DNA from 3 places in the Limnobacter sp. UBA3528 genome. Region 1 is predicted to be linked to each of the others. Evidence: predicted binding sites of a transcription regulator. Region 1 holds the regulator's gene; each other region holds the start of a gene.

Region 1 (2,275 bases):
ACAGCATCAAACACTGAGGCAGTCGTCGCGGCAGCGTATTGCGGGTAAAGCGGAAATACCAAGACCCGGTCGTATCCGTCTTTGCGAAGCTGATCCATTCGGCTGGCCACCGAGGGGTTGCCGTAACGCATGGCCAACTCGACACGAACATCCCAGCGACGGACCTTGAATGCTTCCGACAAAACCCGAACCTGCCGCTTGCCGATTGCCATCAAGGGTGAACCTTCATCGGTCCATACAGTGGCGTATTTGGCCGCTGACTTCTTGGGGCGAATCTGCAAAATAATGCAGTTCAAAATAATCCACCAAACCAGCTTGGGAATTTCAACTACACGTGGGTCTGACAAAAACTCCTTCAGATAACGTCTCAATGACGGAGTATCTGCATTGTCAGGTGTGCCAAGGTTAACAAGTAAGACCGCCGTTTTCTGCGGCGTGCCGTGACGAAATGGGGCTTCCGTGCGCATGGATACTACCTAGTGAACATCAAGCCTGAAAGTATACCCAAAGCTGGCCGCCGGGGTGGCTTACCCTACTCCGGATCCGACAAAGCCGAAGAAACCAGCTTCGATGTAATGTCAACAATTGGAATCAGTCGCTCGTAAGCCATGCGTGTGGGACCAATCACACCCAAAGTACCTACCACCTCGCCGTTCACATGGTAGGGCGCCGAAATCACGCTCATCTCTTCCATGGGTACCAGGCTGGAGTCACCACCAATAAAAATTTGCACACCTTCGGCCCTGTTGGAGCTTTCAAGCAGGCGCAGCAACGCGGTGCGTTGCTCAAACACACCGAACATTTTTTTCAGTCGCTCCATGTCAGTCGATAAATCTGACACATCCAGCAGTTTTCGCTCGCCCGACAACAGTACCCCATCGGCCTGACTTTCCTCGGCCTCTGTGCCCGCATTGACCGCAGCCTGCATCAACTTACTAATATCCTGGCTGATTTGGTGCAACTCCTCCGACAACCTTTGCTTGGCCTGCTGAAAACTCAAACCCGCAAAATGCTGGTTGAAAAAATTCGCAGCCATGGTCAATTCACTTTGCGTGTAAGGCTTCTCGACAATCAGGATCCGGTTTTGCACATCACCATCGGGCGTCACAATAATCAACAATACTTTTCGGTCTGAGAGGCTCAAAAACTCCACATGTCGAAACAGAGCCGCCTTTTTCGGCGCAGTGATCACCCCTGCGAACGACGACAAACTCGAAAGCAGGTTCACCGCCTTGTTCAACACACGATTAGGGTCCTCACGTTGAATACCACCACTCAATGCCGTTTGAACATCGATTGCCAAAGGCTTCACAGTGAGCAGCGAGTCCACAAACATACGGTATCCCTGCGGCGTGGGAACACGGCCTGCCGAGGTGTGTGGGGAAACCACCAGCCGCAACTCTTCGAGATCGGCCATCACGTTTCGAATAGTGGCCGGACTCAAATCCAGAGTCGAATACCTGGACAAAGCCCTGGAACCCACCGGGTTGCCCTCTGTGATGTACCTTTCAACCAATGTTTTCAATATGGAACGGGCGCGTTCGTCTATCATCAATGTCACTTCAAATGCGTGTTGCGATACGATTGGGCTTAGGATTGAAACCAAGGCTTCACTTTACGACAAAAACAGGGAATCAAGAATGCCGAAACAGAAAGGGATGTGCATTGCTGTGTTTGCCAAACATGGCGCCTCCCCAAAACAGGCCATTTGGCGAAGTGTGGTTGACCTGCTGGCCGCCAACGCCTTTCATGTACTGGTGTGCGATTCCATGTTGAGCAGCGGTTCTTCCAAACAATCAAAACCAGAATGTGATCAAGCCAACTTTGAGTTTGCGAATTTGGCCCTGATCAAGAAAAAAGCAAAAATCGCAGTGATCATCGGCGGTGACGGTACTTTTTTGGGTACAGCCCGTGAATTGGCCGATTCCAACATTCCCTTGATTGGCATTAACCAAGGCCGCTTGGGTTTTCTCACCGACATTCGCCTGGACGACATCAACCCCACCCTGATAGACACCATCAACGGTCAATCGGTCTCGGAAAACCGGGCTTACCTTGAAGGTCAAATTTTGCGACAGGGCAAAGTGGTAGAAAATCACATTGCCCTGAACGACATTGTGATCAGCCGTGGCATTGTGGGCGGTATGGTTGAACTGCGCGTGGAGGTAGACGGCACATTCATGTATGACCTGCGCGCAGACGGTCTGATTATTTCCACGCCCACTGGTTCAACGGCCTACGCCTTGTCGGCCGATGGCCCAATTTTGCACCCCAG
Region 2 (2,275 bases), on a different contig from region 1:
CTCGTAACTGCAGTATTAATCCTGATTTGTTCCCGGTTGACGGGAGCTTTATGAAACGTTCTCAAATCGAACTTTTATTTCAGCTTTTCGAACTTGGGGACCCGGGTGTAATCTTAAAAGAGGTTTGGGGGAGGTTGGATACCGTAGTGGCAGAACGAAATCAGATTGCACATGGCAACCTCACATCCGAGGAAGTAGGTCGAAGATACTCAATTGCTGAGATTAATCACCTGATCAACCTCTGGGAACAGCGTTGGTGCGATTTTATTGATCACATTGAGTCATCGGCGCAAACAAGAAACTTCTTCCGAATATAAAGCCAATTAAATTCCCCGAGTAAATGCAGCTTGGAATCAGTGAAACCAACCTAAAACAACAGAACATCTAATCCTCAAAAGCTTCTAGATACTGCCAGTTCTTTAACATTCTTCTTCGTGGAAAATTAATTTTTCGATGGTAATAGAAATCGATTGCCGATAATGAACGATGTGAACGCCTAGGCTGCGCAACAGCAAAGGAGACGCGAATGTCGAAATTTAGTTTCAACTTGATCACCAGCCCATGGCTTTTGAATCTAAGAACGAGTGCGCAGCCGAATTAAATCCTGTAGTGATTTGCCCGCACAGCCCGGTCTTGGGTCGACTTTTTAAAGTCGCGTCAGTGATTAAGTGGTGATTAGGCAGAATTGTCATAGAAAAGATGTTCGCAACTGCAGTGGAGTTCCAATGTACGTGAATTACGGAAAATGATTCTCATCTACAAAAATGACAAAAATCTGAATTTAATGACAAATGACATGAACGACGACACTTTAATAGTTCAGAACAGTTGAAAACCGGAACTTTTGGGTGGATTAGCACTCCTAAACGAAGAGTGCTAAAATTAAATGGAAATCGGTTCATTAATTCGGAGAACACCGCAATCATGACCACTGCATTGACCCTTGCTAACACACGCGCCGCTGGCAACAGCCTTGCTGTGCGCGACCCATGGGCGCTGGTGGCCCGTGGCCCGCTTGGCAACCTAGATGCCTACATTTCAGCCACACACCAAATTCCCATGCTGTCCCCCGAGGAAGAAGTTGAGCTCGGCGAACGCCTGCAGCGCGACAATGACCTTGAAGCCGCCCGCCGCTTGGTGCTTAGCCACCTGCGCTTGGTGGTGGCCGTGGCACGCCAATACCTTGGCTATGGCTTGCCCCATGCCGATCTCATTCAAGAGGGCAATATCGGCCTGATGAAGGCAGTGAAACGCTTTGACCCCACGCGTGGCGTGCGCCTGGTCAGCTTTGCGCTGCACTGGATCAAGGCGGAAATTCACGAATACATTATTCGCAACTGGCGCATGGTGAAAATGATCACCACCAAGGCGCACCGCAAGCTGTTTTTTAACCTGAACAGCTTCAAAAAATATGGTCAAACCCTCTCGCCAGACCAAATCAACGAGGTGGCCAGCGAGTTGAATGTGCGCCCCGAAGACGTATACGACATGGAACGTCGCATGGCTGGCCATGAATTCAGCCTTGACCCGGTTGTAGACATAGACAGTGAAGAAAACAGCTACAACCCCGTGCGCTATTTGGCCGCTGAAGGTGCTGAGCCCACTGAAGTGCTGGAGGGTGCCAACATGGAACGCCTGCACAGCGAGGGCCTGGACATGGCCCTGGCCAGCCTGGACGAACGCAGCCAGCGCATTATTTCCAGCCGCTGGCTGGCTGGCGAGAACGCCAAAACCCTTCACGACCTGGCTGCAGAGCTGGGTGTATCGGCCGAGCGGGTGCGCCAAATTGAAACCCAGGCCATGAAAAAAATGAAAACAGCCTTGCTGAAATACGAACACGGCGAGGTTTAAAACAAGGCTGTAATCATTTTGGGTGAAAACTAACCTACACTAAGGGCTTGGCAACAAGCCCTTTTTTATGACCATGATCGAAGTACACCACCTGGAACACTCACGCTCACAGCGTATTATCTGGCTGCTTGAAGAACTCGGCCTGCCTTACAAGGTAACCCGCTATGCACGCGATGCCAAAACTTACCTGGCCCCGCCCGAGTTGCTAAAAATTCACCCCTTGGGAAAATCGCCTGTCATTACCGACGGTGACATTACCGTGGCTGAGAGCGGCGCCATTGTGGAGTACCTGATCGACAAGGCAGGCGGCAAGTTTCGCCCGGCAGCAGGTACCCAGGCCCACCGGGATTACACTTACTGGATGCACTTTGCCGAAGGCACCGCCATGCCCCCATTGGTCATGACACTGGTGTTCAATAAAATC
Region 3 (2,275 bases), on a different contig from region 1:
TTCGATGTCTTCAGCAATGATCAACAATGGGCGACCCGCTTTGGCCACTTGTTCCAGTGTGGGCAGCAAATCACGGATGTTGCTGATTTTCTTGTCGTGCAACAGCACGAAGGGGTTGTCCAGTGCAACAACCTGCTTTTCCTGGTTGTTGATGAAGTAGGGGCTCAGGTAACCACGGTCAAACTGCATGCCTTCAACAACATCCAGTTCGTTGTCCAGGCTCTTGCCGTCTTCAACAGTAATTACGCCTTCCTTGCCTACTTTTTCCATGGCTTCAGCAATGATGTTGCCAATGGATTCGTCGCTGTTGGCGGAAATGGAGCCAACCTGTGCAATCGCCTTGGTGGTGGCGCATGGCTTGCTCAATGCACGCAATTCAACGATTGCAGCGCTTACGGCCTTGTCGATACCGCGCTTCAGGTCCATGGGGTTCATGCCTGCGGTCACGAACTTCATGCCTTCTTTCACAATCGCTTGTGCCAGAACTGTGGCGGTGGTTGTACCGTCACCCGCGTTGTCAGAAGTGCGAGAAGCAACTTCTTTCACCATTTGTGCGCCCATGTTTTCGAACTTGTCTTTCAGTTCGATTTCTTTGGCCACGGAAACACCGTCTTTGGTGATGGTGGGGGAGCCGAATGAACGCTCGAGCACCACATTGCGGCCACGTGGGCCCAAGGTCACTTTCACTGCATTGGCCAGAATGTTTACGCCACGCACCATGCGGCTGCGTGCGTCGTCGCCGAAAAATACTTCTTTAGCTGCCATGATTAATCTTCCTCTTGAATTCTTTGTAATTAAGCTTCAATAACGCCCATGATGTCTTCTTCGCGCATTACCAGCACTTCCTTGCCATCCACCTTGATGGCCTGGCCGGCATACTTGCCGAACAATACACGCTGGCCTACCTTTACATCCATGGCGATCAGCTTGCCGCTGTCATCGCGCTTGCCTGGGCCAACTGCAATCACTTCACCTTGATCAGGCTTCTCGGCGGCGGCTTCTGGAATCACGATGCCAGAGGCTGTTGTGCGCTCGCTGTCGAGACGCTTCACGATCACGCGATCATGCAACGGACGAATGTTCATGGATACCACTCCTAAATTTGTCTTTTAAAAAGAATTGCTTAGAGAAACTGACGGATGCGTTGTTAGCACTCGACGTCATCGAGTGCTAATAATAGGGGTGGGGGGAAGGTATTTCAAGGGGCGGGGTGAAAAAAAGTTGCCTGCAAGCAGGGTGTCAGTCACTTTTGTTTACACTAGGGGTCGATTCAATCCAGCACCCTAAAGAATGAACAAAGCAAAGTCGGTTTTCATTGTCCTGTTTTTAGTCTTGATCAACCTGAGTCTGTTACACGTGGCCACATTGAGCTGGCACAGTCCCTTAGGCCCAGGCTGGATCGGGGTTTTTGTGTTGGCCCTGCCCAATTTTTACCTGTTTGTATGGATGTTCATGCGCAGGCGTGCCCGAACATCGCGCAATCTTCACTTGCTGATGGCTGCCAACCTGACGGGTATTGCCCTTGTGTTGACTGATCCAGGCATGGAGGCCGACCCATTGCCCTTGATCCTCGGCAATTTGATCTTTTTTGGCAGTATCGCCTACATCTTTTGGTATTCCAATCTGGGTGAACGCAACAATGCCCTGTTGAATGAGGGTGAGAAACTTCCTGTATTCGAACTGAATACCCTGGATGGTGAGTCTTTTTCCAGCGAGCAATTCAAAGGATCAGCATGGTTGCTGATGTTTTACCGCGGCAATTGGTGTCCGCTGTGCATGACGCAAATTGGTGAAGTGGCGGCCCGTTACATTGATCTGGACCGATTGGGCGTGAAGGTGGCCTTGATCAGTCCGCAGCCAGAGACCAAAACCCGGGAACTTGCTGAGCGATTCAAGGTACCCATGAAGTTTTTTGTGGATGCCGACTTCAAGGCCAGCAAAAAACTGAAGCTGGTACATGAAAACGGCGTGCCGTTCGGCCTGAAGTGGATGGGGCACGGGGAAGATACAGTGCTGCCCACGGTGCTGATCATCAACAAGCATGGGCGAATTGTGTATTCAGACCAAACTTCAAATTACAGGGTTCGACCTGAACCTGAGCAGTTTCTGGAAGTGGCGCGCCAAAAACTGGGTGGCGCAGAAGCCTGATTACCTTGCTGCTGCAGCCTGGTCAGCAGCAGCCTTGCGTATGCTGCTGATCAATTCTTTGCTAATGCGACTTTCCATTCGACGGTGCACCGGCTCAAGTGCCTTGCGCCACAGTTCAATCTCAGCA

Evidence for each region. The regulator HrcA, encoded in region 1, represses chaperone genes, less so after heat shock. The targets are predictions, from matches to a motif close to TTAGCACTCNNNNNNNNNGAGTGCTAA.
Region 2: rpoH (RNA polymerase sigma factor RpoH) is a predicted target of HrcA. The motif match lies at 854-880, and genes of this name have one in related genera.
Region 3: B4N58_RS05130 (co-chaperone GroES) is a predicted target of HrcA. The motif match lies at 1,148-1,174, and genes of this name have one in related genera.

Annotation. Positions count from the first base shown of each region.
Region 1 covers NZ_DFOZ01000022.1:47,890-50,164, forward strand. Annotated here, with positions in the region: gene hemH (ferrochelatase) at 1-467, opposite strand, end outside; gene hrcA (heat-inducible transcriptional repressor HrcA) at 533-1,549, opposite strand; gene B4N58_RS06335 (NAD(+)/NADH kinase) at 1,641-2,275, shown strand, end outside.
Region 2 covers NZ_DFOZ01000056.1:14,102-16,376, reverse strand. Annotated here, with positions in the region: gene B4N58_RS15325 (HEPN domain-containing protein) at 1-317, shown strand, start outside; gene rpoH (RNA polymerase sigma factor RpoH) at 925-1,851, shown strand; gene B4N58_RS15315 (glutathione S-transferase) at 1,925-2,275, shown strand, end outside.
Region 3 covers NZ_DFOZ01000019.1:30,434-32,708, forward strand. Annotated here, with positions in the region: gene groL (chaperonin GroEL) at 1-765, opposite strand, end outside; gene B4N58_RS05130 (co-chaperone GroES) at 795-1,085, opposite strand; gene B4N58_RS05135 (peroxiredoxin family protein) at 1,291-2,148, shown strand; gene B4N58_RS05140 (TRAP transporter substrate-binding protein) at 2,149-2,275, opposite strand, start outside.